3 regions of the Thioalkalivibrio sp. ALJ12 genome follow, and region 3 is predicted to be linked to each of the others. Evidence: predicted binding sites of a transcription regulator. Region 3 holds the regulator's gene; each other region holds the start of a gene.

Region 1 (7,103 bases), on a different contig from region 3:
CTCCACCACCGACCCCTGGTTCAACTGCAGCAGATTGCGAATGGGGATGCGGCTGCGACCGATCTCCATCGAGATGGTGACCGGGACATCCAGCACCATCTGCAGATTAATGTCCTCGGCCGACATGCCGGCCGACGCCGCCAGTTCCTCCGGCTTCAGAGGTTCGGCCTCCGGATCGGGCTTGTGCTTGCGCTCCCTTTTCTCCGCTCCCATCAGGGGATCGGCCGATTCACTTCCGCTACTGCTGGCCTGGGCCTGATTCAACAGCTCGTCCGGATCGGCGGCCGGCTCACCGTCGGTGTCCTTCTGCTCGGCCAGCGCTGCGGCCCATTCGTCCGCCAGGGCGTCCTGGTCCTCTTCGGATTCCCCTTCGGCTGCCTCCGTGGTCACGTCACTGTCCTCACTGGAAGCCAGGCTCTCGTCGTCTTTCTTGTTGTCTTCGGTGTCTGCCATGGGTGCAGCCCTCTATCGCTTGATAATGCGATCCGTCACCTGGATCGCATTCTTGCCATCGGATACGCCAAACTTCCCACGAAACAGCGGGATATCTTCGACTCTCAAGGTAACGGTCTCGGGGAGATTGATCGGGATGATGTCCCCCGGCTGGATGTCGAGCAGCTCTTGCACCGTCACTTCGGTCTCGGTCAGGGTGGAGCTCACCTCGACTTCCGCGTCCTGAATCTCTTCTTCCAGCGCCTTCATCCAGCGTTGATCCACGTCGGACCGGTCCGATTGCAGCCCGGTATCCAGCTGCTCGCGGATCGGCTCGATCATCGAGTACGGCAAGGTGAAATGCAGATTGCCGCCGCCACCATCGAGCTCGATATGGAACTCGCTGATCACGACGATCTCCGTGGGCGAGACGATATTGGCGAACTGCGGGTTCACCTCCGAGTTCAGGAACTCGAAGCGCAGATCCATCACCGGCTGCCAGGCCTTGACCATGTCCTCGAATGCGCCTTCGAGGATGCCGTGGACCACGCGCATCTCCATCGGCGTGAAATCCCGTCCCTCGATGCGCGTGTGGTAGCGACCGTCGCCACCAAAGAAGTTGTCGACCAGGATGAACACCAGCTTCGGGTCGAACACGAACAGACCAGTCCCGTGCAGCGGATGCGCCCGCACCAGGTTCAGGCTGGTCGGCACGAACAAGGAGTGCATGTACTCCGAGAACTTCGAGACCCGAGTGCCGACCACGGAGAGCTCCGCAGAGCGACGCAGCATATTGAACAGGCGTACCCGGAGGTGTCGTGCAAAGCGCTCGTTGATCATCTCCAGCGTGGGCATCCGCCCACGCACGATCCGATCCTGCGTCGCGAAGTTGAACTCGCGGGCCTCTCCGTCATTCGGAAACGGGTCATCCGTTTCGATATCGCCGTCATCGACCCCATGAAGGAGGGCGTCGATCTCGTCCTGGCTGAGGATGTCCGTTTGCGCCATGGTTCTGCCTACTGCATGACCAGTTCGTTAAAGCGCACCGCTTCCACATCATGTGGTGCGTCCCGTTCCTCAAGGATCTCGGCGATCGCCTCGCGCAGCTCCACGGCGAGCGACTCCTTCCCGTCACGCGTATTGAGGTCGTCGTAGTGCTTCTCTCCAAGAAGGCCCAGCACATCGTTGCGAACGGCCGGCATATGCCGCTCCAGCGCTTCAATCACCTCGGGGTCGGTGGTGACGACGCTTAGCTCGACCCGGAGATAGCGAATGCGTCCGGGCCCATCAATGTTCACGGTCATCGGCTCCAGTCCGTGGTAGTGGCGCTCGGCAGGGCCTTCTTCGCCGGTCTCTTCCTCGCCACCGCCGGACAAGAAAAACCACGCTGCCGCGGCGCCGGCCCCGGCGAACACGAGCACCAGTAAAATGACAATCCAGATCAGCCCCTTCTTGCCCTTTTTGCCGGCGCCTTCTTCACCCAGTTCGACTTCCTTCTCCGCCATTTCCCACCCTCGAGATTCGTGAATCCGTCCATGTTGACGGCACGGGATCGCGCTGACTATTGCCTGAACTCATAGCAAAGGCAGTGCCAACATCATTTTATATAATTATTTCCGCTACTTACGCGGAATCCAAGAGAACACTGGAGGGGTGCAGCCAGGAACAAAAAAGGGAATCGTCAAGATTCAGCCGCCCCGAACCCGGCAGAAGACGGGATCTTGGCGGCACAACAACCGGGGGTAGGAACGACCGGGCGGGTTTACGCACCCGGTCTCTTACAAACAGACTTACTCAGGCAAAGAGGTCGAGCCGGCGGTTCAGGATCGAAAGGGTGCTACCCGTGGCCTGCTCGCCCTCGGCCTCGGGCTCATCGGCCTCGTTCCCAGCCCGCTGCCCGTCAGCCAATGCCTGCTGACCTTCGCGCTCTTCGGTCGCCTGATCGGACACGGTCGCATCCTCGAGCGTAAGCCCACTCTGGGCGAGACTCTCACGCAGCCGGGGCATCGCCGCCTCCAGGACCTCGCGGGTCACCGGATTTGCACTGATGAACTGGACTGTGGCCCGATCACCATCGACGTTCAGACGGACATCGAGTGTCCCCAGTTGCGGCGGGTGCAGCTTGATCTCCGTACGGCCGCCCTGGGCACGCGCCAGCATGCGGATCTGGTCCGTCAGCTCGCGCTCGCCACCCGGCTGCAGCAGCCGCGCCAGGTCCAGGCGCAGCGGACTGCGTGAGCCCTCGCTACCTTCCGCAGCCTGTGCATGCGCCGGCAGAATACCGGCCAGGGGTTCCGCGCGTCCCTGCCCCCTTTGCGTGTCCGTCCCCTGGGACATCCATTGCGCCAGCAGTTCCAGCACATTTTCACGCGAAAGGCGACTGTTCGGACCCAGCAGCTCGGTACCCGCCCCACTGCCCGAACCAGCCGCGCCAGTCGGGCCCTGGCTAGACTCGAGGAACAGCCGCATGACCGCCGCCGGCAACGGCTTGATCTCGCGCGCACCACCGCTGTCATCGGCGCGGTCCATCCGCGCAGCGGGCGGACCAGGGCGATCATCCACTGCCGTCATGAGCGCGGCCAGCGGCAAATCCTTGCCGCCCGGCTCGATCTCGACGGCCAGTTCTCCCTCGTCCATCAGGGACTGCAAGCGGGCCAGCATGCCCTCCAGATCGAGCCCCTCAAGCTCCTCTTCACCGACGCCCAGATCGACCAGCAGCGCCTCGAGCTGCGGCTGAAGAATATCGAGGAAGCCCGCGCCGTCTGCGGTTTTCAGGTCCTTCAGCCCTTCGAGCGCCTGAAGGTCCTTGAGGTCACTGCCAGCCCCCAACAACTGCAGCAGCGGCATCATCCCCTGACCGGCATTGCCTGTCGCGATCATCAATGGATCCTCTGATTCATTGCCCGGCTGGCAACCGTTGCCGGGCATTCCTGGTCAGCTTATTCAAGATTCTTGCCAGTCGTTGTTCGCATCCTGCGTGCGCGTGTGCACCTGCCGGGTCGCCCACATGTCCTGCTCATGCTGGCGTCGGCGGTCGGCCTCCCGCTCCTGTTCAGCAATTCGGCGCTCCAGGAGCTTTTCCAGGGACATCACCGCCCGGTGGCGGAGCAGCCACTCCTGGCGTGCCTGCTCCGCCTGGGCACCCGCGGCCTGCGCGCGAAGATCCTGCTGTTCCAGGGCATGCCGCAGTTGATCCCGCATCCCGGAAAGCCACTTGAGCTGATTTGTGTCATCGGGCAGTGGCGCGCGGAGATACTCGAGCTGATAGCCCTCCAGCTGGGTCCGCTGGGTCTCGACAGCGTCCAGTTGTTGCAGTCGCGCTCCCAGTTGGCGCGTGGCTTCACTTTCCTCGATGCGTCGCAGACGCAAAAGACGTTCCAGCCGCCGAGAATCCATTTCAGGCGCCCCCGATCAAGGCCAGCAGTTCGTCGCGGGCCTGATCAAACCCGACCGCCTCGTCGCGGCCCTGCCCAAGATAGGCCTCCAGCCGCTCGTGCATCGTCACCGCTTCGTCCAGATGGGTATCCGCCCCCCTGCGGTAGGCACCCACGGCAATCAGGTCGCGGTTGCGCATGTAGGTCGAGGCCAGATCCCGGAAGCGCCGGGCCGCCTGCTCGTGCTCCGGCGTGATCAGCGCGCTCATCACTCGCGAGACCGACGCCGACACGTCGATCGCGGGATAGCGCCCGGTCTCCGCGATCTCGCGCGACAGGACCACGTGCCCATCGAGGATCGCACGCGCCGCATCCACGATCGGGTCGTTCTGGTCATCCCCCTCGGCCAGCACCGTATAGAACGCCGTGATCGAACCACCGCCCACATCCCCGTTACCGGCCCGCTCCACCAATTGCGGCAGACGCGCAAACACCGAGGCGGCATAGCCCTTCGAGGCCGGTGGCTCGCCAATCGCCATCGCGATTTCGCGCGCCCCCTGAGCAAAGCGCGTGAGCGAATCCATCAACAGCAGCACATTGAGCCCACGGTCACGAAACGACTCCGCCACCGTGGTGGCCACCCAGGCCCCATGCTGGCGCAGCAGCGGCGACTGGTCGGCGGGCACGGCCACGACAACGGTGCGCTGGCGGGACTCCTCGTCCAGGATCTCATGAATGAATTCATTCACTTCACGACCACGCTCGCCGATCAAACCAACCACGATCACATCGGCGTTGGTATTGCGCGTCATCATCCCGAGCAGAACACTCTTCCCGACACCGGACCCGGCGAACAGGCCCAGCCGCTGCCCACGGCCGACCGACAGCAGGCCGTTGATCGAGCGAATCCCGACATCCAGCGGTTCCCGCACCGGCGCCCGCTGTAGCGGGTTGATCGGGCGCCCCGACAGCGGACTGTGGTCACGCGCGCGCAAGGGCCCTTTGCCATCCAGCGGCTGGCCATTGGCATCGATCACGCGCCCGAGCAGCGCGTCCCCGACCGGGATCTCGCGTTGGATATCCAGTGGTTCAATGCGCGCACCAGGCGTCAGGCCCGAGGCCAGCTCCTCCGGCATCAGAAAGGTGCGGTCGTTCTGAAACCCCACCACCTCCGCCGGGACGGCCGCGCCATTCTCGCCGTGAATCAGCGCCCGGCCACCCATCGGAAGGCGCAACCCCTCGGCCTCGAAGGTCAGGCCCGTCAGCCGCGACAGGCGGCCTTCGGACTGTGGCGGTTGCACGCGCTCCAGCCGGCCACGCGACTGCTGCAGACGATCCAGAAGCCCGGTGGTCAGTTGCTCTTGCCCACGCTTGCGCAGGGTATCGAGGGGCGAGCTCATGAATCGTCCCCCGATACCGAAGTATCCTCGGGCGCCGTCGAACGGGCAGGCTCAGCCAGATCGCCCCAGACCGCCTCGACCGCCTGTTGCAGGCGGCGCTCCAGCGAGGCGTCCACAGACGCCGCGCCCGACTCGACGCGGCAGCCACCCCGAACAAGGTTCGTATCCGCGACCCAGCGCACCCGCGTATCCAGCGACTGGACATACTCTTCCAGCAGGTTGCGGTCATCCGGGTGCACATGCACCCGCACTTCCTGATTCCGCCCAGGCAGTTGTGCCAAGGCCTGATGCAATACCTGTTCGATCAGTTCCGGTCGGGTCTCCAGCTCGGCAGACAGCACTTTGCGGGCCAGGGCGACGGTCAACGCCAGCAGCTCCGGCTCCAGCTGGTCGGCTGCTTCGGCCAACGGGTCGGTCAGCCCACCCGCCAATGACTCCAGTCTGGCGACCGTCTCGCGCAGCTGCTTGTCCGACTTTGCCCGCGCGGCCTTCTCGGCCTCCTGTTTCCCGACCTCGTGGCCTTCGGCGTATCCGGCCTCGAAGCCATTCTGACGTGCCTGTTCCTCGATCGCCTCGATCTCGGCGGCCGTGGGCAGTCGTCGGGGCGGCCGCAGGCCTTCATCGCCAATCTCTGGCGGTTCCCAAACCGACGCGTCGGGGTCATGGACCCGCACCTGGGCGCCGGGACGGGATGTCACAACATCGCCTCGCTACCCTGCCCGCCGAGCACGATCTCGCCGTTCTCGGCGAGGCGACGGGCCACCGCCAGGATCTCCTTCTGCGCCGCCTCGACCTCGCTCACGCGGACCGGGCCCTTGGCCTCCAGATCCTCACGCAGCATCTCGGCCGCACGCTTCGACATATTGCGGAAAATCTTGTCCTGGAGCTCCTCTTCGGCGCCCTTCATGGCCAGCACCAGCGAGTCTGTCGAGATCTCGCGCAACAGAGTCTGGATGCCGCGATCGTCGATATCCACCAGGTTCTCGAAGACGAACATCTCTTCTTCGATCCGCCCGCCAAGGTCCGAATCGGACTCCTTGATGGATTCCATGATCTCGGCCTCGCGCGACCCTTCCATCAGATTCATGATGTTGGCCGCCGTGCGAACCCCACCCAGCATCGAGGTCTTGCTGGCGGCATTCCCCGAAAGCTGACGATCGAGGATTTCATCCAGCTCCTGCAGCGCCTGCGGCTGGATGCCGTCCAGCGTCGCGATTCGCATCACGACGTCCGTCTGCACGCGGGTAGGCAGGTATTGCAGCGTGTCCGATGCCTGATCGGAATCCAGGTGCGACAGGACGATCGCGACGATCTGTGGGTGTTCGTTACGCAGCATGTCGGCGATCGCGCGCGGGTCCAGCCACTTAAGGGCCTCGATCCCCTTGGAATTGCGCCCCAGCAGGATCCGGTCGATGACGCCCGAGGCCTTCTCGCCAAGGGCGTTCTCCAGCACGCTGCGCACGTACTCGTCCGCACCCACGCCGAGCGCCGTTTGCTCCTGCACATGCGCGGAAAACTCGTGCAGCGCGGAGTCCACATCCGCGCGCGAGATGCGGTCCATCGAGGCCATCGCGGTCCCGATCTTCTGGACCTCTTTGGGCCCCATATGGCGCATGACCTCGGCGGCGGCATCCTCGCCGAGACTCATCATGAACACCGCGGCGCGTTCCGCGCCATCGAGCTTCTTGGGTTGCTTGTCAACGGCCATCATCACCCAACCAGGTCTTCATTACCTGCGCCACGCGCTTCGGATCCTCGCGCACCATCTCGCGTACCGCCTCGAGATCCATCTCCTGCTGATCGGGCCCCTTGGGGCCCGTCAGTGCGGCCACGGCCGACTGCGAGCCCGCCGGCGCACCGGGACTATCTTCGTCCGACTGGTCCGTCAGCGCCCTTT
Region 2 (7,103 bases), 620 kb from region 3:
GAACGCGAGGAAGACCTGATCGAGGAACTGGCCCGGGTGCATGGCTACGACCGGCTGCCGCAGCGTCTGCCGTCCCCGGTGGCGCCGGCCGAGAGGCCGCCGGCCTTGCGTGGTCTGCGCGATCAGCTGGCGAGCCAGGGGTTTCACGAGGTCATCAGCTTCAGCTTTATCGATGCCGAGGCCTCGCGGGCCTTCTATCCCACGGTGGAGCCGCTGGCACTGGCCAACCCGATCTCCAGCGACCTGGCGGTGATGCGCCCCGGCCTGTGGCCCGGTCTGGTCGCAACGGCGGCCTATAACCAGGCGCGCCAGCAGCCGGATCTGCGGCTTTTCGAGCATGGCCTGCGTTTTGTGCCGGATGCCTCCGGCCTGCGCCAGGAGCCGCGTCTCGCGGGCCTGCTGGGCGGACGGGCGCAGCCGGAGCACTGGGAGACCGCGTCGCGCCGCATCGATTTCTTTGATGCCAAGGGTGTCGTCGAGGCGCTTTGCGCCTCCGTGGAAGCGCCGCTGGGCTTTCGATCGGAGAAACATCCTGCGCTCCACGACGGGCAGTCCGCGCGGATTCTGGCAGGTGATCGTCCCATCGGCTGGGTCGGTCGCCTGCACCCGGCGCTTTGCAAGCGGTTCGATGTGGAGCCGGTGTATCTGTTCGATCTCGATGCCTGGGTGATCCTGCATGCACCGGTCGCGCAGTTCGCACCGCTGTCGCCATATCCGTCGATCCGGCGTGATCTGGCCCTGGTGGTGCAGGAGACCGTTCCGGCCGGTGATGTGCTGAACGCGATCGAAGAACTGGGGCTGGAGCTGGTGCAGGATGTCCGGCTGTTTGATGTCTACCAGGGCAAGGGCTTGAATCCGGACGAGAAGAGCCTCGCTTTGGGCTTGATTTTGCGGGCTTTTGATCGCACCCTAGGCGAACAGGACGTGGCAAGCGTCACCGACAAGGTCGTCGAGCATCTGCACGCTCGCTTCCAGGCAACCCTGAGGCAGTGATTCCATGGCAGCAGTGACGAAGGCGGATCTTGCCGCCACGCTGAACGAAGAACTGGGCCTGAACAAGCGCGAGGCCAAGGAATTCGTCGAGATGTTCTTCGAGGAGATGCGCCAGTCGCTGGAAGAGGGCGAGGGCGTGAAGCTCTCCGGCTTCGGCAACTTCATCCTTCGCGACAAGAACCAGCGGCCCGGGCGCAATCCGAAGACCGGCGAGGAAATCCCGGTCTCGGCGCGGCGCGTCGTCACCTTCCGCCCGGGGCAGAAGCTGCGCGAGAGGGTCGAAAGCTATGCTGGAAGCGAGTAACCACCAGGAACTGCCCGCGATCCCGGGCAAGCGCTACTTCACCATTGGCGAGGTCGCCGAGCTGTGTCAGGTGAAACCTCACGTGCTGCGCTACTGGGAACAGGAGTTCCCGATGCTCGAGCCGGTCAAGCGGCGGGGCAATCGGCGCTACTACCAGCGCCAGGACGTGATCCTGATCCGCCAGATTCGGGCCCTGCTGTACGAAGAGGGCTATACGATCAATGGCGCGCGACAGAAGCTGTCTGGCGACGAGGCCAAGGGTGATCGCCAGCAGGCACGCCAGATCATCCAGGATACGATCTCGGAGCTGGAATCGGTGTTGCGTGTATTGCGCGCCTGAGAGGTCTTCTGGTCCGGGTCCTTTCGTGGGGGCAGGGAATCGGATATGATTCGCGGCTTCGGGGCGTAGCGCAGTCTGGTAGCGCATCTGCATGGGGTGCAGAGGGTCGCAGGTTCAAATCCTGCCGTCCCGACCAAGTTCAACGACTTGAAGGATATTCTTCAGGTGAAAAAAGAGGCCGCATCGAGCGGCCTTTTTTGTGTCTGGAGTGAGGGAAGAGACTGGCCTCGTCTGTTACTCCATCGAACGCCGGCGCGCCTCGCGCTGATAGTGCAGCAGGGCGATGTTGAACTGCCGCTCCAGCCACTGGTTCATGCCGGTGACCTGGAAGCCGGCATACACGTATCCGTCGCGCGGGCTGCGACGGCGATTGGCCAGACGCAGGTCGCCGCCCAGGCGTTCGCCAACTTCGGGCAGTAGCAGGTTCTCGAAACGCATCGGGGTCCCGATCTCGATTGTTTCGACCCAGTCTTGTGGTACCTCCACGCACATCCCCTGGGCCGAAAGATCGGCCAGGTCCCCGATACCGGGCTCTTCCCATTCGCGGTACTGCAATTCGACGCGCGGGCGCTCGCTGATCGGGATATGGACGCGAAAGGTCTCGCGTCGCTGGAGATATTCCAGGGTCTCGGGATAGGGGCAGACGTAAAGGGCCCCGGCGTCCTCGCGTTCGATGCGCGAGACGGCGGTGGAGAAGCGTACGGCCACCCCGCGCAGGCTGGCGAATACCCGCATGCCAGTGCCTTCCTGGGCGTGGCGATTCGCTTCGATGGGCGTGAGTTCGTCGAGGAAGAGCTCGCGTGCACCGGAATCAAGGCGAACCAGCGCGGAGTTGTACAGCGGGCCATCGTCGTCGAGGCGGACGTTGACGAGGGTGAGCTTGTGATCCAGATCCTTGAGGATGCCGGCAATCCGCTCCGGCTTGTCGACGGTGTAGTCGGTCTCTTCCATGCGTGGCGTTGTTGTAATTATTGGGCCAAGCCGCACGGTACTGCCGAGCGGTCCGGAATGCCAGCCCCGGGTGTGAGGCGGAGAAGGGCGGAGAGGTGTCGCGCAGAGCGCGCGCGGGTCATGCGCGGGTGATGCGCCGACCGGTACGGCTGCCGGACTGGGTGCGGCCGTAGGGGTCGTAGGTGGGAGCCGGGCCGGGTTCCTCGCCGCGCAGGATCTGGATGGACATCTCCACGCGACGACGGTCGCGATCGATCAGTCGGGCATTCCCCTGGTTGAGGGTATTGCAGCGCTCCACCGAGCGGCGTAGCGCCTGCCAGTGGTCGTCCAGCTCGGCGCCTCCCTCGAGCCGACCGAACAGCCGTGCAAGTCCCTCGGGCGTATACGTTTCGCCGGCGGCCTCGATCGTCTCGCGCTGTCGCCGGCTTTCGGTTTCGAGTTCCTGCAGTAGCGTCTGCTTCTGGGCCACGACTTCGCGCAGGGTCTCGGCGGCCCGTGATTCCACCGCCCGGGTCTCCTGCAGCAGGATGTCCTCCATCTGGTGGCTCAGCCGAATCGAGGCCTCCAGCGAGCGGAGGAAGGCGTGGCGTTGTTCGGGCGACATCGTCGGGTCTCTGTTAGCGCAACAGGCTTTCCAGCTCGATCATGCGATCGGCTAGCTGTTCGTTGTCTACCGGGTACTGACCGTTGGAGATGGCCTCGCGCAGCTCGGCGACTCGCGCCTCGTCGAACGGGGCGTTGCTGGCGGCCCCGGAGGCGGCGTTCATTGCCTGCGCCGCGCCGGTCAGGGTGACAGAGTCATCCTGACGTACGGGTGAGGATGCATTGCCCTGGGCGCCTGCGTCGGGGCGAGAGGTCTCATCGCGGCCCTTCACGCTCGAGCTGTTGCCATCCGGGCGCAGGCCGGGGGAGTTCGGGCCTTTGATATCCATTATTCGGTTTCCTGTTTTTGCAATTCTACTGCAGGGGTTAGCGGCAGCACCGGCTGAAACTGTAGCCCCTTGAGCTGTGAATTTTCGATTCGCTTCACAGTTTGTGGATGGTGACGAGACACACCGCCATTCTACAGGGCAACGCGTACATGTCCGGACTCGAGCACCTCGCCTTCCACGACGCGTCCGGACGAGGTGTTCTTCACGCGGATGCGATCGCCCAGGATGCCATTCTCCAGCGCCTCGCCCTGCATGCGGATCACCACCGAGCCGTTCTCGGCCAGGATGGTGACGCGCTGGCCGCGGCTGACCACCTCGCGCTGGGTGACGTGCTGCTGGCCCAGGATCTGACCGGGCCGGATGTTGCGCCGGGTCTGCAGCCCCACCAGTTCGCCCTTGTTCTCGAAATAGCTCCCCGCATGGCGAGAGGTCTGAATTCGCTTGGTGCGCAGATCGCCGGGGAGGATCGTGTGCTGGCGTCGCAGGCTGCGGCTGGCGACCAGCACCTCGGCGTAGCGCTCGACCGTGACTGGCACATAGATCGACCAGCTGACGGGGGTCTCGCACTGAACCTGTACCGCCGTATTGCCATCGCGTCGCCCGCCGGGCGGGAACCGGGTCTCCAGTGCCTCGCTGCATCGGGCCAGGCGCAGGCGGTTGTCCAGCCGGCCGATCTGAATCTCTACCGCTTCGTCGCCTGGTGTGAGGTTCAACTCCTCCTGGATGAAGCGCTCCGCCGCCAGGCGGATGTTTTCCACTGCCTCGATCTCGGCCTGTGCCGCAATGGAGACCAGGGCCAGAACGACGCCCATGGCGGCCGAAAGCCACCAGGAGCGAATGGAAGGTTTGCGTGCTGACTGGTTCATTGGTCTGGATGCGCGTCGGCTTGTCAGGACTCGAGAGGTTTGCAGAGACGTGCAAGCAGAAAACATGCCAGGCAATCAGGAGCGTACCCTCAAGAGTCACAGCGGCCGGCCGTTATCGGGTCTAGAACGCGTGCAATCGGCATGCGACGGCGGGTTGTGGCATGACAGCGTCGGTCTGCGGGGTGCACACTGGGGCCGGCGAGTCGAGGTGGCTGGCCGCTGGGCGAGGGGGAGAGCAGGACAATGAGTCAATTCATTGACGATGTGAATCAGCGCACCCAGCTGGTGGGGCAGAACCGTATGGAGCTGCTCCTGTTTCATTTGGGGAGCTCGCAGACTTTCGGTATCAACGTATTCAAGGTGCGCGAGGTGATCCCGTCGCCGCCGCTGCGGCAGATTCCCGGATCGCTGAGTGTGGTGCGTGGTGTGGCTACCCTGCGCGGCGGAACCGTCCCCATCATCGATCTGGCGCGCGCGATGGGGCTGCGTACCGCCGTGGGCGAAACGGGCGACCACAAGGTGGTGGTGACCGAGTTCAACCGGTCGGTACAGGGGTTCTGGGTGTCCGCGGTCGACCGGATCGTCAACGTTAACTGGGAAGACGTGAAGTCCCCGCCTCGTGGGACCGGGCGCGAGTCGTTTCTGGTGGCGGTCACCGAGATCGACAACAAGCTGGTCGAGATCATTGACGTCGAACGGGTACTGTCGATCGTCAACCCGTTGCCATCCACGGTATCTGACGCGGTGCGCGCGGAGGCCGAGGAAGAACGCGCCAAGCATGGACAGCGCAAGATTGTGATCGTTGATGACTCCGTGGTCGCGCGCAAGCAGATCGAGGGTGCGATCAAGGGCCTGGGCTGGGAGTACGTGGTCTTCAAGGATGGTCGCGAGGCGCTGGATTTCCTGGAGGAGCAGGCCGAGGCCGGCACCGTGGACGAGGTGGTGGAGCTGGTGATTTCGGATATCGAGATGCCGCGCATGGACGGCTATACCCTCACCGCTCGAATTCGTGCGAACGATCGCCTGAAAGGCCTCCGGGTTCTGCTGCACTCGTCACTGAGTGGGGAGTTCAATACGGATATGGTCAAGCGTGCCGGGGCCGACGCCTTCCTGTCCAAGTTCAACCCCGACGAGCTGGCCGAGGCTGTGCTTGACCAGACCCGCAAGGACTGATGCCGGTGCCTGCGCCGTTTGCGTTAGTCGACCGAGTCGACCCTGGCGGCATGGAAGCGGTAACGGATTGCCGGCCGCATGAACATCAGCGGCCATGGCGCGCCGCATCGATCACCCGTTGGGATGCTGTCGGCGTCCGCGCGGTTGCACGTATACTGCATCCGTCCGGCATGGGGGATCGCGTGTTCCCCAGTCGGGTTTTCCGACACGCTGTCAAGGATTCGTCATCAACGTGCCCGTCCGCCCGTACCGTCGACTTTCAAGGATGACTTCGTGATCGACTCGCGTGACTACGAGGAGTTCTCGCGTTTTCTTTCCGAGTGCTGTGGCCTGGTGCTGGGCGACAGTCGTCAGTATCTCGTGTCGAGCCGACTGTCGCGGCTGCTGGACGAGTTCGGCTACAAGAGTGTGCCGGAGCTGCTGCACGCAATGCGCCAGGCGCCCAACCCGCGCCTGCGCACGCGTGTGATCGACGCGATGACCACGAACGAAACCTCCTGGTTTCGCGATGGCTTCCCGTTCGAGATCCTGCGCCATGTACTGCTCCCGGAACGGGCGGAGAAAGGCGCAGGGATCAAGGTCTGGTCGTCCGGCTGCTCCAGCGGACAGGAGGCCTACAGCATCTCGATGGTGGCGTCCGAGTGGGAGGAATCGCGGCCCAAGCGTGTGGTGCCGGTATCGATCCTGGGTACGGATCTCTCGGAGAAGATTCTGGACGATGCCCGGCGCGCGGTGTACGACGGGCTGAGCATCGTCCGTGGCCTGAGCGAGGCGCGGCGCGCCCGCTTCTTCGAGACCGTGGCGGAGGGCCATCGCGTACGCCCGGAGATCCAGCGCCGCTGCCGTTTCCAGAAGCTCAACCTGATCGACAGCTATGCGGCGCTGGGCAAGTTCGACATCGTGTTCTGTCGCAACGTGCTGATCTATTTCTCCGCCGAGACCAAGCGACAGGTTCTTGACGGAATTGCCCGCCAGATGAATCCCGGTGGCTATCTGTTTCTTGGCGCTTCCGAGACAGCGGGTCCTTACACCCAGGCCTTCGAAACCGTTCGCACCGAGTACGGCTCCGTCCTTCGCCTGAAGGGCTGATCGGCCCTTTCCGCCTTTCCATACGGTCGCTCCCGCGATCCGGGCGCCACCCTCGGCGCTGCTCTCCCAACCTCTTTCGGCCCATAGTGGCACACCAATTGCTTTGTCCCTGTCGTACGGGGCGAAGCGGTTTCGTCCCGAGGAACCTGAAGTTCGCCAGTGGCGGACGGGGTACGACGGATGAGTCTCTCTCTCGACAAGGCGATGGGCATTCTCCCGGAGGCGGTGAACGTCCGTGCGAAGCGGATGGAGCTGCTGGCCTCGAATATCGCGAATGCCGATACGCCGAATTACAAAGCGCGCGATATCGACTTTCGCTCGGTGCTGCAGGCGGCGGCCGGCGAGGGCGGCAACATGCCGATGGCGAGCACACATCAGGGCCATATCGGCGCCGGCGGGGCGGGTGGTGCCAACGGGTCGATGGAGACGCTTTATCGCGTGCCGTCGCAGCCGTC
Region 3 (7,103 bases):
CTTTATCTGCCTGGACGAACCGTTTGCCGGCGTGGATCCGATTTCCGTGGGTGATATCCAGGCCGTGATTGGGCATCTGGCCCAGCGCGGGATCGGTGTGCTGATTTCCGACCACAACGTGCGCGAGACCCTCGGAATCTGCGACAGGGCCTATATTCTTAGTGAGGGCCGCATCCTGAGCGCCGGGACCCCGCAGGAGCTGCTGGACGACCCCCAGGTGCGCCGCGTGTATCTCGGAGAAAACTTTCGACTGTGAACATTGATCAGTGTTTCCTTAAGATGATCTTGATGGTCACCATGGACCTCAAACCGCGATGCTGAAACCCGGGCTCAATCTGCAGCTGGGGCAGACGCTGACGATGACCCCGCAGCTGCAACAGGCGATCCGTCTGCTGCAGCTTTCCACGCTGGAGTTGCAGGCGGAGATCCAGCAGGCGCTGGAAAGCAACCCCATGCTCGAGCAGGTGGAGGACGAGGGCGAGGAGGCCCCGCCCGAGCGCCCGGAGGAAGGGGGCGAACGGGTCGACGGGGATCGCATGCAGGCCGACACGGCTGGCGATGACGTGATCCCCGAGGAGTTGAGCACCGACAGTCGCTGGGACGACATCTACGAGCCCGCCCCGAGCCCACGCGGCCTGGACGACCGCGACCCGCTGGAGAATACCTCCGACGGCGAGGACGAGGGCCTGCAGGATCACCTGCTCTGGCAGCTGCATCTGAGCCACCTGACCCCACGAGACCAACGGATCGGGGCGGCGCTGATCGACGCGATCAGCCCGGACGGCTATCTGGACAGTGAACTCGAGGCGCTGGCGGAGATGATCAGCCAGGGCGAAGACGAGCCCGTGGGGGTCGACGAGGTCGAGGCGGTGCTGCACTGGATTCAGCAGTGCGACCCGCTGGGCGTCGGTGCGCGGGACCTGCGCGAGTGCCTGGAGATCCAGCTGCGCCATTTGGCGCCGGATGCCCCGGCGCGTGACGCGGCTCGAGCCATCCTGGAAAACGGCATGGAGAGCCTGGCCAAGCGGGACTACCGAGCCCTGCAGCGCCAGTCCGGCGTGCGCGACCCGGACGAGCTGGCGCGGGCGCTGGACCTGATCCGCACCCTGAATCCGCGGCCCGGTGCCCAGATCAGCGAGTCCACTTCGGAATATGTGGTGCCGGATGTCTATGTCCGCCATGACCGCGATGGCTGGCGCGTGGACTTGAACCCGGAGATTGCGCCGCGCATTCGCATCAACGATCTCTATGCGGGCATGGTGCGGCAGGTCTCCGATGCGCGTGATAGCGCGTTTATGCGCGATCAGTTGCAGGAGGCGCGCTGGTTCCTGAAGAGCCTGCACAGCCGGAACGACACCCTGCTGCGGGTCGCCCAGGCCATCGTCGTGCGCCAGCAGGGGTTTCTCGAGCATGGTGAGGTTGCCATGCAACCGCTGATCCTGCGCGATATCGCCGAGACCCTGGAGATGCACGAATCGACCATCTCGAGGGTGACTACACAGAAATACATGCACACCCCGCGTGGGGTATTCGAGTTCAAGTACTTCTTTTCCAGTCATGTTGGCACAGCCGATGGCGGCGAATGCTCGGCGACCGCGATCCGTGCCATGATTCGGGAATTGATTGGTGGCGAGACCCCGAACAAGCCACTGAGTGATGCAAAACTGGCCCAGATCCTGTCGGATCGGGGCATTAATGTGGCCCGACGCACCGTGGCCAAGTACCGCGAGGCTATGCACATACCGTCTTCCAGCGAACGCCGGCAGATGGCGAGTATGCCCAGTGGAACCAAGCAAAAAGGAGCCTGACCATGCAGATCAACCTGACCGGCCATCACGTCGATATCACCGACGCCCTGCGCGACTACGTGAACGAAAAGTTCGCGAAGCTGGAACGCCACTTCGACAAAGTGATCGACGTGCATGTGGTGCTGACCCACGAGAAAAACCAGAACCTGAACAACAAGGCGGAGGCCAATCTCCAGGTCAGCGGCAATCACATCCACGCCGAAGCCAGTCACGAGGATATGTATGCGGCGATTGATGGCCTGATCGACAAGGTGGATCGTCAGCTGATCAAGCACAAGGAAAAGGTCAAGGACCATCACCGCGCCGAGGGTGCCCAGCGCAACCGCGAACAGGCCCTTTAACGCAATGACCATTGCCGAGCTGATCACCCGCGCCCGTATCCGGCTGGAGCCCGAGTGTTCCAGCCAGAAACGGGCGCTCGAGACCCTGGCCGAGTTGCTGGCCGTCGGCGGCGAGGAGTCCGCCGGCCCGGCCAGCGGGGCCATCTTCGAGGCCCTGTCTGCCCGCGAGAAGCTTGGCTCCACCGGTCTGGGGCATGGCGTGGCCATCCCGCATGGGCGTCTGGCCGAGCTCGATGCCCCCCGGGTCGCGGTCCTGCGGCTGGACCAGGGGGTCGACTTCGACGCCATGGATCACGAACCCGTGGACATCCTGATCGCACTGCTGGTGCCCGAGGCGGCGACCAGCGCGCACCTGGACCTGCTGGCGCAGCTGGCGCGCGGTCTCTCGCAGCCCGACAATATCGCCTCGCTGCGCCGTGCCGGCGACGCGGACGCCCTGGAACGCGAACTGACCCGGGCCTTCGGCGACGCCTGAACATGGCTCTCCCGGCAGTACTTTCTCTCTTACGACGCCCCGTGCCAGCACTGCCGGAGATTCGTGCATGAACGAGGCACTGGGAGAGGGCGGCATCGCGCGCGACATCACCGTAGAGGTCCTGATCCAGGCGATGGGCAATCGCCTGGATCTGCGCTACGTACACGGCGAGCAGGTCGCACCGGATCGCAACCTGGTCGGCGGTGACGGCGACGACCTGCCCCTCGCCGGGCACCTCAACCTGATCCGGCCTAACCGTATCCAGGTGATCGGCGATTTCGAGGCGCGCTATATCGCGCGGCTGAGCGATGATCAGCGCGAGCAACTGATCCTGGAGATGGCCCGCACCGGGACGACCGCGGTGATCTTCGCCGAGGACACCTGCCCGTTCTCGGAGATGCCGGACGTCCCCGATGAGCAGCTGCCGCTGATCTTGTGCTCCTCGACCAGCAGCCACGAGATTATCTCCCTGCTGCGCTATTTCCTGCAGCAGCGGCTGGCCCATTTCGAGGTGCGCCATGGCGTGTTCATGGAGATCCTCGGCATTGGCGTGCTGATCAGCGGGGCCTCCAGCGTGGGCAAGAGCGAGGTGGCGCTCGAGCTGATCTCGCGCGGGCACCGGCTGATCGCCGACGACGCACCGGAGTTTGCCCGCATCGCCCCGGATATCGTGCGCGGACACTGCCCGGCCCTGTTGCAGGATCTGCTCGAGGTCCGCGGGCTGGGCGTGCTGAACGTCCGCGCCATGTACGGGGATTCGGCGATCAAGGGCGGCAAGTATCTGCGGCTGATTATCGACCTGCGCGACCACGGCGAGCCCTCGCCGGTGCCGGATGACCGCCTGAATGGCCGCCGCGGGGAGATCGGCATCCTCGGGCTGCGTATCCCGCTGATCAGCCTGCCGGTCGCGCCGGGGCGCAACATCGCGGTGATGATCGAGGCGGCGGTGCGCAACCACATGTTGCACATGCAGGGCTATGTCGCCGGCGACGACCTGCGCGCACGTCAGCGCCGGCAGATGAGCGGCGAGCCCGAGGAGCCGCCGTACCACCGCGCGATCCCTGCAACCACCGTCCCCAACCCGGACCCGGAGGGCTGAATGCGACTCCTGCTGGTCAGTGGTCTGTCGGGCTCCGGCAAGACGGTCGCCCTGCATACGCTGGAGGACGCCGGCTATTTCTGTGTCGACAACCTGCCGCTGCCGCTGCTGCCCGGGCTGATCGAACAGGTCCGCAGTGGCGATTACGACGCGGACGAAGACCGGCATCTGGCGGTCGGGGTGGATGTCCGCAGCGGGCTGACGGCGCTCGAGGGCTTTGCCGACCTCCTGCGCGAGCTCCGGGGCAAGGGGATGCAGGTCGAGGTGATGTTTCTGCAGGCCTCCAGCGAGGTCCTGCTGCGCCGCTATCACCTGACGCGGCGCCGACACCCACTGGCGCGCGACGGCGTGCCACTGGTGGACGCGATCGAGCGCGAACGTGACTGGCTCGGCCATGTTGCGGCCGAGGCGGATCTGACCGTGGACACCTCCCGTCTGTCGATGCACGATCTCGCGCGCACCCTGCGCGACCGCGTCGGGCTGCTGGGCGAGGAGCGCCTGTCCCTGCTTTTTCAGTCATTCGGGTTCAAGCACGGGGCCCCGCTGGACTCCGACTTCGTGTTCGACGTGCGCTGTCTGCCCAACCCGCACTACGAGCGCGATCTGGCGCCATTGACTGGCCGCGATGCGGCTGTTTGCGAGTTTCTTGCGCGCCATGGCGAGGTCGAGGAGATGTATGACGGGATCCAGGGCTTTCTCGAACAGTGGGTCCCGCGGATCCGGCAGGATCACCGCAGCTATGTGACCGTTTCGATCGGGTGCACCGGCGGCCGTCACCGCTCGGTTTATCTTGTGGAGCGGCTGGCGGCTGCCTGGCGGGGGCGCGAACATGTTACTGTTAGCACCCGTCACCGCGAGCTATCCCTGCCCCTCGAATCGGAGTGAGTCCATGGGCGTTGGTCTGATCCTGATCACGCATCAAAACCTCGGCGACACCCTGCTGCAGACGGCCCAGAGCATGCTGGGCGACCTGCCCGAGGATTGCGAGTCCATGGCGATGTCGCAGAATGACGACCCCGACGAGGTGCTGGCGCGCGCGAGGGCGCGCCTGGGCGAGCTGGATTCCGGCTCCGGCGTGCTGATCCTGACCGACATGTTTGGCTCCACCCCATCCAATGTGGCCAGTCGCGTGGCCCGGGGCGCGAACGCCCGCGTCATTGCCGGGATCAACCTGCCGATGCTGATCCGTGTGCTGAACTACCGCCATCTGCCGCTGACGGAGCTGGTCAACAAGGCCCTGTCCGGCGGGCACGATGGCATCCTTCTTTGTGACCAGGAGTGTTCGGATGCCGCAGCGCGAAGTCCCCATCGTTAATCGTCTGGGGATGCATGCGCGTGCGGCGGCCAAGTTCGTGAGCCTGGCCAGCCAGTACGCGTCCGATGTGACCGTCTCCCGGAACGCCCAGGAGGTCAACGGCAAGAGCATCATGGGGGTGATGATGCTGGCAGCGGCGCAGGGCTCCGAGGTTACCATCACCACCGACGGCGAGGACGCCGAAGAGGCCCTCGACGCCCTCACCGAACTCGTCGCCAACCGCTTCGGCGAGGACGCCTAGCCCCTCTCCTGCCGCCATGCCTTTACGAGGCTGTGTCTAGTTCGATCTCGGGTGTTTACGGTGGCTTCGGTCCGCCGCCTGCCTGCGCTGTCTCGCCAGCGCGCCGCGCCCGTTTTTGATCAACAACGGGCTTTCTTGCTTGCCCAAGAAAGTACCCGTCGAGGCGCACCCGGATTCCGCCCGGGGACCTTGCTCCAGGGCCCTCGGGCCGGCGGCGCTGAAACTCGCTGCGCCTTCGGCTCCGCTGAGACAGTCAGCGCCCCCGTTTTTATTTTGAATCGTCCGTCCCGAGAACCCTTCCGCAAGGGGCTTCATACGGGGGGATGAAGGTCAAAACACAAGCTGTCCCTACGCCTGCAGCCAACTCCAACGCCGTAGGGTGCGGTTGAGCGCAGCGAAACGCACCGTTCCGACGGTCGGGGCAAACCCTGATGCGATTCGCTGCGCTCATCACATCCTACGATGGGGTCTGGCGCCCGCTGGCGGACGCGGCACGCCAAGGCCGAAGGCCGAGCGTGCCGAAGATGTCGGAAGACCCAGCCTCCATCCATGTGCTACGTCGCTGGGGCAGCCGTTTTTTGGACCTTCACCCCCGTTGTCGTCGCGCCGAGTGGAGAGGGTTTTCGCGGGACGATTCAAAATAGAAACGGGGGCGCTGACTGTCTCAGCGAAGCCAAAGGCGCAGCGAGTTTCAGCGCCGCCCGCGAAAAGCCTCGGAGCGAGGGAAAGCCCGGCCCGCACAGCGGGCCGGGGTCGCGGCAGTCGGGCGTGTTTCTTGGGTACTTCTTTGCACGAGCAAAGAAGCCAGTTGTTGATCTAAAACGGGCGCGGCGCGCTGGCGAGTCAGCGCAGGCAGGCGGCCGGACGAAGGCAGCGTAAACACCGAGGGTGAACTAGGCCCAGCCTCGGAAATCAGGGTTCAGCCGGCGAGGGCGTTGCGCAGGGCCGCGAGAAATGCGTCGTTCTCGTCGGAGCGGCCGACGGTGACGCGCAGGCAGTCGGCGAGTAGCGGATGCGCGCGGCCAACATCCTTGATCAGGATGCCGGCGTCGCGCAGGGCCGCGAAGCTCGCGTGCCCCTGCCCCTCGCGCACTCGAAAGAGGATGAAATTCGCCTGGCTCGGGAACACGTGCTCGACGCCGTCGATCGCCGCAAGCGCCTCGGACAGCCGGCCGCGTTCCTCGATGATGCCGCGCGCCTGGTCATCCAGCGCCTCACGGTGATCGAGGGCGAAGGTGACCGAGCGCTGGGTCAGGGTGTTGATGTTGTACGGCAGGCGCAGCCGGTCCAGCGCATCGATCCAGCCCGCGGAGGCGGCCAGATAGCCCAGCCGCGCGCCGGCCAGCCCCAGCTTCGAGACCGTGCGCATCACCATGAGCCCGTCGTGCTGGCCGACCTCCGGCAGGAAGCTGTGGGCGGCGAACGGGGCATAGGCCTCGTCGACCACCGTGACGCCGGGGTTGGCCTCGATGATCGCCTGCACGGCGGCCGGGTCGTCCAGGGTCCCGGTCGGGTTGTTCGGATAGGCCAGGAACACGACCGCCGGGTCGTGTTCGGCCAGGGCGGCGTGCATCGCGGCGAGGTCCAGGGTGAAATCGCGGTGCAGCGGGACGCCGACGAACGGTACGCCCATTGCGCGGGCCAGCACGCCGTACATCACGAAGGTCGGCTCCGGCGCCAGGATCGGGCGGCCGGAGGCGGCGACCGCCATGATCAGGATCTGGATCAGTTCGTCGGACCCGTTGCCGAACAGCAGCCCGGCCGCTTCGGGCACGCCGTGAGCGGCGCGCACATTTTTCTCCAGCTCGCGCGCCCCGGCGTCCG

The links. The regulator sigma-54, encoded in region 3, starts transcription at its own class of promoters, with help from an activator protein. The targets are predictions, from matches to a motif close to TGGCANGNTNCNTGCTT.
Region 1: fliL (flagellar basal body-associated protein FliL) is a predicted target of sigma-54. The motif match lies at 2,010-2,026, and genes of this name have one in related genera.
Region 2: flgA (flagellar basal body P-ring formation chaperone FlgA) is a predicted target of sigma-54. The motif match lies at 4,440-4,456, and genes of this name have one in related genera.

What each region holds. Positions count from the first base shown of each region.
Region 1 is NZ_KB899539.1:322,486-329,588, reverse strand. It holds gene fliN (flagellar motor switch protein FliN) at 1-453, opposite strand, end outside; gene fliM (flagellar motor switch protein FliM) at 466-1,440, opposite strand; gene fliL (flagellar basal body-associated protein FliL) at 1,449-1,937, opposite strand; gene F467_RS0108860 (flagellar hook-length control protein FliK) at 2,227-3,312, opposite strand; gene F467_RS0108855 (flagellar export protein FliJ) at 3,376-3,828, opposite strand; gene F467_RS0108850 (FliI/YscN family ATPase) at 3,830-5,206, opposite strand; gene F467_RS0108845 (FliH/SctL family protein) at 5,203-5,904, opposite strand; gene fliG (flagellar motor switch protein FliG) at 5,901-6,917, opposite strand; gene fliF (flagellar basal-body MS-ring/collar protein FliF) at 6,904-7,103, opposite strand, start outside.
Region 2 is NZ_KB899538.1:1,481,725-1,488,827, forward strand. It holds gene pheT (phenylalanine--tRNA ligase subunit beta) at 1-993, shown strand, start outside; gene F467_RS0107040 (integration host factor subunit alpha) at 998-1,297, shown strand; gene F467_RS0107045 (MerR family transcriptional regulator) at 1,281-1,637, shown strand; tRNA gene F467_RS0107050 (tRNA-Pro) at 1,697-1,773, shown strand; gene F467_RS0107055 (flagellar brake protein) at 1,872-2,588, opposite strand; gene F467_RS0107060 (flagella synthesis protein FlgN) at 2,707-3,192, opposite strand; gene flgM (flagellar biosynthesis anti-sigma factor FlgM) at 3,206-3,520, opposite strand; gene flgA (flagellar basal body P-ring formation chaperone FlgA) at 3,652-4,386, opposite strand; gene F467_RS0107075 (chemotaxis protein) at 4,630-5,559, shown strand; gene F467_RS0107080 (protein-glutamate O-methyltransferase CheR) at 5,833-6,648, shown strand; gene flgB (flagellar basal body rod protein FlgB) at 6,829-7,103, shown strand, end outside.
Region 3 is NZ_KB899538.1:861,546-868,648, forward strand. It holds gene lptB (LPS export ABC transporter ATP-binding protein) at 1-256, shown strand, start outside; gene F467_RS0104105 (RNA polymerase factor sigma-54) at 315-1,808, shown strand; gene hpf (ribosome hibernation-promoting factor, HPF/YfiA family) at 1,811-2,149, shown strand; gene F467_RS0104115 (PTS sugar transporter subunit IIA) at 2,154-2,624, shown strand; gene hprK (HPr(Ser) kinase/phosphatase) at 2,692-3,723, shown strand; gene rapZ (RNase adapter RapZ) at 3,724-4,608, shown strand; gene F467_RS0104130 (PTS sugar transporter subunit IIA) at 4,613-5,038, shown strand; gene F467_RS0104135 (HPr family phosphocarrier protein) at 5,010-5,279, shown strand; gene hisC (histidinol-phosphate transaminase) at 6,199-7,103, opposite strand, start outside.